One region of the Kitasatospora sp. NPDC059827 genome, then DNA from elsewhere that is predicted to be linked to it. Evidence: riboswitches for the same ligand, from Rfam matches in the RefSeq annotation. Region 1 holds a riboswitch; the other holds the start of a gene.

Evidence for each region. A riboswitch is a leader RNA that binds a small molecule or an ion and turns the genes downstream of it on or off. The one in region 1 is predicted to bind cyclic di-AMP.
Region 2: another riboswitch for cyclic di-AMP. It lies ahead of ACFV8H_RS08680 (transglycosylase family protein); the one in region 1 lies ahead of ACFV8H_RS16795 (transglycosylase family protein).

Annotation. Positions count from the first base shown of each region.
Region 1 is NZ_JBHWIV010000023.1:13,509-18,578, reverse strand. Features, by position in the region: gene ACFV8H_RS16800 (LacI family DNA-binding transcriptional regulator) at 1-927, shown strand, start outside; gene ACFV8H_RS16795 (transglycosylase family protein) at 1,164-2,462, opposite strand; cyclic di-AMP (ydaO/yuaA leader) riboswitch at 2,470-2,640, opposite strand; gene ACFV8H_RS16790 (hypothetical protein) at 3,119-4,069, opposite strand; gene ACFV8H_RS16785 (DUF397 domain-containing protein) at 4,628-4,891, shown strand.
Region 2 is NZ_JBHWIV010000009.1:155,137-160,206, reverse strand. Features, by position in the region: partial or broken gene ACFV8H_RS08695 (DUF501 domain-containing protein) at 1-259, opposite strand, end outside; gene ACFV8H_RS08690 (septum formation initiator family protein) at 231-710, opposite strand; gene eno (phosphopyruvate hydratase) at 874-2,160, opposite strand; gene ACFV8H_RS08680 (transglycosylase family protein) at 2,455-3,240, opposite strand; cyclic di-AMP (ydaO/yuaA leader) riboswitch at 3,242-3,412, opposite strand; gene ACFV8H_RS08675 (cytochrome P450) at 3,622-4,938, opposite strand.

The DNA of each region.
Region 1 (5,070 bases):
GCGGCCACCAGGCAGACCGTCCTGGCGGCGCTCGACGTGCTCGGCTACGAGCGGCCGACCCGGCTGCGCCAGCGCAGTGCGGGCCTGATCGGGCTGATCACACCGGAGTTGAGCAACCCGATCTTCCCCGCGCTGGCCCAGGTGATCGAGCAGGTGCTGAGCCGGCACGGGTTCACCCCGGTGCTGTGCACCCAGACGCCCGGCGGGTCCACCGAGGACGAACTGGTCGAGATGCTGGTCGACCGGGGGGTGGCGGGCATCGTCTTCGTCTCCGGGCTGCACGCCGACTCCACGGCCGACCACGACCGCTACGCCCGGCTGTCCGGGCGCGGGGTGCCGTTCGTGCTGATCAACGGCTACAGCGAGAAGATCGACGCGCCGTTCATCTCGCCGGACGACCGCTCCGCGATGTGGATGGCCGTCCAGCACCTGGCCGAGCTCGGGCACGAGCGGATCGGCCTGGCGGTCGGGCAGCGGCGGTACGTGCCGGTGCTGCGCAAGATCGAGGGCTTCACGGCGGCGATGTGCGAGGTGCTCGGGCGCAGCCGGGAGGAGGCCGAGGACCTCGTCCACCACACGCTGTTCAGCGTGGAGGGCGGGCACGCGGCGGCCGGCGCCCTGCTCGACAAGGGCTGTACGGCGATCGTCTGCGGCAGCGACATGATGGCGCTCGGCGCGATCCGGGCGGTGCGCCAGCGCGGGCTGTCGGTGCCGCAGGACGTCTCGGTGGTCGGCTTCGACGACTCGCCGCTGATCGCCTTCACCGAGCCGCCGTTGACCACCATCCGCCAGCCGGTCGAGGCGATGGCGACGGCGGCGGTGGACGCGCTGCTGGAGGAGGTCGGCGGGAACTCCGCCCAGCGCGGGGAGTTCATGTTCCAGCCGGAGCTGGTGATGCGCGGGTCCACCGGGGCCTGCGCGCGCTGAGAACGGGTGGTCCGGGCGGACCGGGCCGACCGACGGGCCCCGGAGGGCGGTTGCTCTCCGGGGCCCGTCGGCGTGCGGCGCCCGGGGGCGGTCCGGATCCGTCAGATCGGCGGGTCCGGTCGGCCTGTGGTCGGTCGGCCCCCTGGGCGTACGGGCACGCCGGAGCCCCGGGAGGAGCGCATGCTCTTCCCGGGGCTCCGGCGTCAGCCGTCGGCGGCCGCGCGGTCCTTGGTCGCTCAGACCCGGCCGGCGAAGTCCGGGGCCCAGTTGGCGACGGTCTGGAGACGGACGCCCGAGCTCGGGTTGGCGGCCTCGACGTACTGGCCGTTGCCGATGTAGATGGCGACGTGGTAGACGCCGGAGTCCTGGCCGTTGTTGGACCAGAACAGCAGGTCGCCCGGCTGCAGGCTGTCCAGCGAGACGTGGGTGCTGGCGGCGGCCTGGTCGGCGGCGACGCGCGGGATGTTGATGCCCGCGGCGCGCAGCGCGGCCTGGGTCAGGCCGGAGCAGTCCCAGCCGCCGTTGCCGGTGCCGCCGTAGACGTACGCCTGGCCGACCTTCGACTGGGCGAAGGAGACCGCGGCGGCCATGCTGCCGGAGGCGGCCGGGGCCGGGGCCGGGGTCTGCGCCTGGGCGGCGGGCTTCGACGCGGGCTTGGTGGCGGACGGCTTGCTCTGGGCGGTCGGCTTGGCGTTCACGGCACCGCCGTTCGAGGCCTGGCCGGCCTTCTGCGAGCGGTCGAACCAGGTGAAGTCCGAGCCGGACTTGGCGGCGGAGCCGTCGGCCTGGGCCGAGGTGCCGTCACCGAAGGTCAGCTGCTGGCCCGGGTAGATGGTGTCCGGGCCCTCGGTCAGGGTGCTGCGGTTGAGGTCGTACAGCCGCTGCCAGCCGCCCTGGACGTTGTGCTTGTCGGCGATCGAGGACAGCCAGTCGCCGTCGACGACGGTGTAGCCGCCGGCCTGGGCCTGCGCCTGGCGCTTCTGGGCCCAGGTGCTGTTGGCGGACTGGGCGGAGGCGGCCGCGGCGTCGTCGGAGGCCTGGTCCTGCGCGGGGGCGGCGGGCTTCGCGGCCGGCTTGCTCGGGGCGGCCGGCTTGGCGGCGGGCTTCGCGGCGGGCTTGGCCGCGGTGGAGCCGGCGGAGGTGTCGACGGTGGGCGCGGCGCCGCCCTTGGTCAGACCGGCCTGGACGGAGCAGACCGGCCAGGCGCCGGGGCCCTGCGAGGCGAGGACCTTCTCGGCGACGGAGATCTGCTGGTCCTTGGTGGCCTGGTCGGCCTGCGGGGCGTAGCTGGTGCCGCCGAAGGCGGCCCAGGTGCTGGAGGTGAACTGGAGGCCGCCGTAGAAGCCGTTGCCGGTGTTGATGCTCCAGTTGCCGCTGCTCTCGCACTGGGCGACCTTGTCCCAGGTGGCGACGGAGGCGGCGTTCGCGGTGCCGGTGGTGAGGCAGGGGACGGTGAGGCCGACGCCGGCGACGCCGAGGGCGGCGATCACGCGACGGGTGCGGCTGGACAGGCGGTTGCCGTTGGAAGGCAGCATGAAGACGCGGTCCTCTCCCACGCCTGCGAGGTGAGCTGTCGGATTCGGGCTGGAGTTGCCCGGCCGCGCTGTGGGCGCGGCTTCACCCCTAGCCCTGGACCGTTCCGGAAAACGGTCCGGGGCGACTTACCTGTGGTTCCCCCGCTCCTGCCGTGATGCGATTTCGCGCTTGCCAGGACATCCGACGGCAGGACTCGGCGTCGCGGATGAACTGGGTCCGTGTGGTCACGAACGGGGAGCACGTTAAGCAGACTTAAGTTAAAACTGCAAATATCTGTGATGCGCATCACGGTTTAGTGAGAAACGCCGAATGGCCCGTTATTCATGATCGTAAATGATCGTTTTCCGGCAATATCGCGGTGGATTCTCATAACTGGCTCCGTCTCAGAAAAGAGATGACGGAGCATTGGGGCGCAAAGGGCGCGCGCCAGGGCTGCGGGGGAGCGGTCGTGAATCGCGCGCCGGGGAACGCGCCCGCCGGCCATCGGATATCCATCGACAAATGAACCGGAAACGGACATTGCGTCGCATTGCCCGCTTAGCGCACCAGCGGGGTGAATCGGAACACGGCGAAAGGGCCCGGAACGAGGTCGTTCCGAGCCCTTTCAGTGGTGCGGGTCCGCCGGTGGCGGCCGACGGGCGTTCAGCGGGTCGTGCTAGCCCTCCACGGGCCCTTCGGCGGCCGCGTGGGCGCGTCGGGAGCCCTCCCCGGCCCCGACGGTGGCCGCGGCCTCCGCCTCGGCCTCGGCGAGCTCCTCCGCCGTCGGCACCGGCAGGGCGGCCAGGTAGGTGGAGGCGATCAGCTGGCCGACCGTCGGGTAGGCGCCCAGCGGCGCGGCCGACGGGCAGCCGGTCTCCTCGGCGGCCGTGGCGAGCAGCTCCGGGTCCGCCTCCGGGCCGATGACGAGCGGGGCCAGGGCCGGGCGCTCGGAGCCGGTCTCCCGGAGGTGGCCGACGGCGGCGGCGACCGAGCCGGGCACGTCGAGCGCGGCGGCGACGACCGGCACGGCCAGTCGGGCGGCCAGCAGCACGCCGGTGATCCCGGCCGCGGCGGCCGCGTCCTCGCCGCCGACGGTGGTCAGGACCACGCCGTCCGCGGCGGTCGCGATGGCGAACAGCCGGGCCCGGTCGGCCCGCGCCAGCCCGGCCTCGGACAGCCGGACGTGGACGGCCTCGGCCAGCAGCGGGTGCGGGCCCAGCGCGTCGGTGACGGTCGCGCCGTACTGGGCGGCGAGGGCGTGAAGCCCGGTCAGGAAGTCGTGCGGGCCCGGGACCAGCGGCACCACGACGGGCGTCGGCAGTCCGGCCTCGGCGGCCGCCTCCAGCAGCTCCGCGACGGTGCGCTCCTGCGGGTCCGCGGCCGCGGCGTCGGCGGCCGGGAGGTAGCCGACCGCGGCCTGGACGCCGGTGTGCTCGCTGCGGACGATCGAGAGCAGTTCCTCGACGACCGAACGGGACTCGGGCCCCGCGGTCGCGGGTACGGCGAGCACCAGGGCCGGCGAGCCGGTGCGGATCTCGGGGCGCTCGGGGCGGCGGTGGCGCCCCCGCGCACGGGAACCTGGAGTGCGGACGGGCAGTGGCGCGCCCGGGATGGCTGCGGTGCTCATGCCGGAGATCGTAGGACATCTGCCCGTCAGGCCTGCAGTCGGCTGCCGTGCGGGCTTCGGGTGGTCGCGGTGCGGAGGTCGTGTCCCGGCCGCTCCGGTCCGGGGCGATTGCCCACAATCCGGACATTCCTCGCCCAAGCCCCGTACGGAGCCCCTCAGTTGCCCTGACGTGTCCCGCGGGGTGGCGCGTTGCACCGCAGTCGCGTGAGATGTCTCACAGCCTCCGGGCGGGCTGACGGAGGGTCACGGGAGGGCGACTCCCGGCATTCGAAGATCAACATTCAGCGGGGAACCGCTCACGGCCGGTTATGGACGAACCGTCGATTCAGTCGTCTATGTCCGTTTACGTACCGTCAGGAGAAGGGTCCGTGAAGAGTTCGCGGCGACCGTCGAAAAGCCGCGTGCACCTGCAATGTCCCGTGCTGATGCACGTGCACTGCGGCTATCATCGCGTCAAGTGAGGCGTTGTGCCGGGCCGGTACGGGGCCGGTCCGTTCGTTCGGCGGGTGCCGGGGCGCCGCGCTGGACGACAACTCCGGAGCTCTTCGGGAGACTTCTATGCACGACTCGCAGGACACGCACGGTTCCGACCACGCCCACAACGGGATGGCCGCCGCCGACCTCACGGGGGTGGTCTGGCAGAAGAGCCGGCACAGCAACTCCCAGGGAAACTGCGTCGAGTTCGCGGCCCTGCCGGGCGGCGACGTGGCGATGCGCAACTCGCGCTTCCCGGACGGCCCGGCGCTCATCTACACCCGGGCCGAGATCGCGGCCCTGCTGCTGGGTGCCAAGGACGGGGAGTTCGACCACCTCGCGGTCTGACCGGCCGCTGCTCCACCATCGGGGGGCCGTCGTGGGTGCTGACACCACGACGGCCTTTGTCTTTGTCCGGGCCCGGGAGCGGTGGCCCGGTGCGCGCGTGAGCGGTCCCGTGGCGGACCGTCCGGCGGGGCCTGCCGGGGTGGCGCGGGTACTGCGGGTACTGCCGCGGATGCTCCCAC
Region 2 (5,070 bases), on a different contig from region 1:
CCTTCATCACGCCCTCCGCCTCCAGGGTGCCGATCAGCGAGGCGGCCTTGGGGCAGGTCAGGTAGTACAGCGTCGGGAACGGCGTGCCGTCCGGCAGCCGGGGGGCCGTCTCCACGACGTCGGGGTTGCCGCAGGGGCAGCGGTGCGCCACACCGCGCAGGCCGCGCGGCACCCGGCCGAGCTGGGCGGCGATGGCCGCGACGTCGGCGTCGGAGACGGCGGGGTGGTTCTCAGTGGTCATGGGGGGTGGGGTCTCCAACGGAGGACGGGGGGAGCGGACGGGGTGCGGCGGGGGCCAGCGCGACGGTGTCGGCGGCGTCCACCGAGTCCCAGATGCTGGTGTACCAGGGCTTGTCGGCCTTCGCCGGGCCGGCGGCCGCGTCGGCGGCGGTGGCCGAACCGGCCGGCGCGGAGGGCCGGGCGGCCGGACCGGCCGGGTCCACCGCGATGTACGGGGTCTCCCCCGGCACCGCGTAGTGCAGCCGGGCGCGGGCCTGCGCCTTGACGTACTCCGGGTCCTGCCAGCGCGCCTTGTCCCGGCGCAGCTGGTCGACCTGCTGGCGCGCGTGGTCGGCCTTCGCCCGCTGGGCGGAGATCTCGGCGCGCTGGGAGATGAACTGCCGCGTGGGGTAGGCCAGGATCGCCACCAGCGAGCAGAGCACCAGGACGAGGACGGTCGCCCGGCTCGTGAACCGAGGCCGGGCCGCCAAGCCCGGGATCCTCCAGCCAGCCATCTCCCGTATCCCCTCCTGGTCGCGACGGTGCCCCGCCGTCCACCCTACGGGGTGAGCGGCGGGGCACCGGTCAGGCGTGCGCTACCGGGGGCCTCGGGCCCCCGGGATCAGGGCCGGACGCCGCCCGGCCCGGGCGCGCTCAGCCCTCGTGCTTGAACCGCGGGAAGGCGCCGCGGCCGGCGTACTCGGCGGCGTCGTCGAGGATCTCCTCGATGCGCAGCAGCTGGTTGTACTTGGCGACGCGCTCGGAGCGGGCCGGGGCACCGGTCTTGATCTGGCCGCAGTTGGTGGCGACGGCCAGGTCGGCGATGGTGACGTCCTCGGTCTCGCCGGAGCGGTGCGACATCATGCAGCGGTAGCCGTTGCGCTGGGCCAGCTCGACGGCGTCCAGGGTCTCGGTCAGCGAGCCGATCTGGTTCACCTTCACCAGCAGCGCGTTGGCGGTGCCGGTCTCGATGCCCTTGGCCAGGCGGGCCGGGTTGGTGACGAACAGGTCGTCGCCGACCAGCTGGACCTTGTCGCCCAGCTTGACGGTCATGGCCTTCCAGCCGTCCCAGTCCGACTCGTCCAGCGGGTCCTCGATGGAGACCAGCGGGTAGGAGGCGACCAGCTCGGCGTAGTACTCGATGAGCTCGGCGGCCGACAGGGCCTTGCCCTCGAACTGGTAGGCGCCGTCCTGGAAGAACTCGGAGGCGGCGACGTCCAGGGCCAGCGCGATGTCGCGGCCGGGCACGTAGCCGGCCTTCTGGATGGCCTCGGTGATGAGGTCCAGGGCCTCGCGGTTGCTGTCCAGGTTCGGCGCGAAGCCGCCCTCGTCGCCGAGGCCGGTGGACAGGCCGCGCTCCTTCAGCACGCCCTTGAGGGTGTGGTAGACCTCGACGCCCCAGCGGACGGCCTCGGAGAAGGACTCCGCGCCGATCGGAGCGATCATGAACTCCTGGATGTCGACGTTGGAGTCCGCGTGCGAGCCGCCGTTGAGGATGTTCATCATCGGGACCGGCAGGACGTGGGCGTTCGGGCCGCCCAGGTAGCGGAACAGCGGCAGGTCGCTGGCCTCGGAGGCGGCGTGCGCGACGGCCAGCGAGACGCCCAGGATGGCGTTGGCGCCGAGCGAGGACTTGTCCGGGGTGGCGTCCAGGTCGAGCATGGCCTGGTCGATCAGGCGCTGCTCGGTGGCGTCGTAGCCGACCAGCTCGGGGCCGATCTGCTCGATGACGGCCAGGACGGCCTTCTCCACGCCCTTGCCGAAGTAGCGGTTCTTGTCGCCGTCGCGCAGTTCGAGCGCCTCGAAGGCGCCGGTCGAGGCACCCGACGGAACAGCGGCACGACCCGTGCTGCCGTCGTCGAGGCCGACCTCGACCTCGACCGTGGGGTTGCCGCGGGAGTCGAGGATTTCACGGGCTACGACGACATCGATGGACGGCACGAAGCATCTCCTTGCGGAAGCAGGGTCCGGCTGCGGGTGGTGCTGTCGGCCGGACGATTGCGGAGTCGTTACGACCAGAGCCTAACCGCCCGGGCTCCCGGGGCCACGTCGGCCCGGGCTGCGTCTCACCGTGTGGCCCGGCTACCCACCGGTAGTTCACCTGCTCGTCCCGGTGCGTCCCACCGGTGCGTCCCACCGGGGCGTCCCACCGGGGCGGGCGAACGCGGACGTAGGGGGCCGCCGGGCGCGGCCCCCTACGTGTCCAGCGTGTCGTTCGCCGTGGAACGGTCCGGCTCAGCCCAGGTGCAGGACCTGGCCGGGCACGATCATGTCCGGGTTGCCGCCGACCGTGGTGCGGTTGCCGTCGTAGAGCGCCTGCCAGCCGCCGGACACGCCCTGGGCGGTGGCGATGCCCGACAGGGTGTCACCGTCCCGGACGGTGTAGTCGTGGCCGGTCGTGGCGGCCGGGGCCTGGGCGGCCCGCGGGGCGGCGTGCTTGGGGGCGTACTGCTGCGCCGACGGGGCGGCGGGCTGCTCGGCCTGCTTCGGCGCGGCGTGCTTCGGCGCGTACTGCTGGACCGGCTTCGGCTGGGCGGGCTTGGCGGCGGCCTTGGGGGCCTGCTGCTTGGGCGCCTGCTGCTTCTGGGCCTGCTGCTTCTGCGGCTTGGCGTCCGAGGAGGTGTCCACCTCGGCCGGGGCGCCGCCCTTGCTCAGGCCCGCCTTCTGGGAGCAGACCGGCCAGGCGCCGGGGCCCTGCGAGGCGAGGACCTTCTCGGCGACGGCGATCTGCTGCCCCTTGCTGGCCTGGTTGGCCTGCGCCGCGTACGCGGTGCCGCCGTACGCCTTCCAGGTGCTGGGGGTGAACTGGAGGCCGCCGGAGAAGCCGTTGCCGGTGTTGATGCTCCAGTTGCCGCCGCTCTCGCACTGGGCGACGGAGTCCCAGACGGAGGCCGGGGCGGCGGAGGCGCCGGTGGCGGAGAGGAGCGGCAGTGCGAGTCCGACGCCGGCCACACCGGCGACGGCGATGGCCTTCTCGGCCTGGGTGCGACGGCGATGACGGCCGGTTCCAACGAACAGCATGAAGGTCCCTCTCCGCACGCCTGCGAGGTGAGCTGTCGGGTTCGGACCGGGAGGTGGCCCGGCCGCCGTCTGCGGAATCGACTCCGCGCGGGCGGCTTCACCCCAAGCCGTGGAGGAACGGCAACAAACCTGGTTCCCCCGCCCCTGCCCAGGGTTCTGGTCGGTTTCCCGTGACGCGGCGGGCAGGATTCGGCGTCCGCGCACGAGGTCCGCAGCTGCGAACTCCACGGAGACTAGACAGATCCTCAGACGAATCACAAGCTCATATCACCGACATCACACAAGAATTACGGCCCGTGTTCGATCGCCTACCAACGGCGGGGCTTTGTCCGGTTTGATGGCTGTTCACACCACCCTCGGTGGCCGGTTCCGGATGCTTCGTCAGCGTGTCGTGGCCTCAGGACGACTGTGCGGCGACCGGGGCTCCGGACTGAATTCGACCGGAAGTTCGCGCAATCCACGCATGATCAGGCCACCCCGCCAGCGCAGATTCTCCGGGCTTTCGGCCAGTCGCAGATCCGGCAGCCGGGAAAGCAGCGTGGCCAGCGCGGACCGCCCCTCCAGCCGGGCCAGCGGAGCTCCGATGCAGTAGTGGATGCCGTGCCCGAACCCCAGGTGCGGGTTGTCGCTCCGGGCCAGGTCGAGGGTGTTCTCGTCGGAGAACCTGGCCGGATCGCGGTCCGCCGCCGCCAGCACCACCAGCACCGGATCCCCGACCGGGATCTCCACCCCGCCGATGGTCAGCGCACTGGTCGCGAACCGCCAGGTCGCCAGCTCCACCGGCCCGTCGTAGCGCAGGAGTTCCTCGATCCCGGTCTCCAGCAGCGCGGTCTCGCCGCGGGCCACCGACTCCTGCAGCAGGGCCCGCTGCCCGGGATTGCGCAGCAGCGCGTACGTCCCGTTGCCGATCAGGTTCACCGTCGTCTCGAACCCGGCGAAGAGGAGGATGAAGGCCATCGCGGCGGCCTCGTTCTCGGTCAGGTGCTCGCCGTGGTCGCTCGCCCGGATCAGGCCGGAGATCAGGTCGTCCCCGAGGTCCGCCCGCTTGCGGTGGATCAGCTCCAGCAGGTATGCGCGGATCTGCTTCACCGCCCGCCCCACGCCGCCGCGTTGGCCACCGCCGTGGCCCGGCTTCGTGTGTCGCAGCATCATTCCGGCCCAGTCCCGGAAGTCGTCCTGGTCCTCGGAGGGAACGCCGAGCATGTCGCAGATCGCGTAGATGGGGAGCGGGAACGCGAACTCGTGGATCAGGTCCGCCGAACCGCGCTGCGCGAAGCCGTCGATCAGCCGGTCGGTGAGCTGCTGCACCCGCGGCTCGAACTCCGCCACCCGGCGCGGCGTGAACGCCTTCGACACCAGGCGGCGCAGCCGGGTGTGGTCCGGCGGGTCGATGTTCAGCAGGTGGGTCATCAGGTCCGCCTGCCGCTCCCCCGGGATGCCCACCCGGCCGGTGCGGTGCGCCTGCCCGCTGTGGTGCGCCGGGTTCTTCGAGAGCCGGCCGTCCGCGAGCGCCTGCCGGGCGTCCGCGTAGCGCGTCACCAGCCAGGCCTCCACCCCGCTCGGCAGCGTGGTGCGGTGCACCGGGGCGTGCTCGCGCAGCCAGGCGTAGGCGGGGTACGGGTCGGCGGCGAACTCCCAGGTGAAGAGCTGCGGGTCGGGCTGGGCGGCGGGCTGGGCGCCCTCGGGCTGAGCTGGCATGGGTCGACCGTAACCGCTGGACCGGAGGGGCCCGGACCACCGGCGCACGCGCCCCCGCGGCCGGCCGGAGGCCACCGCCGCGCGAACCGTCCGTGACCGGTGCGCGAGCGGAACGCCGACACTCCGTGGACG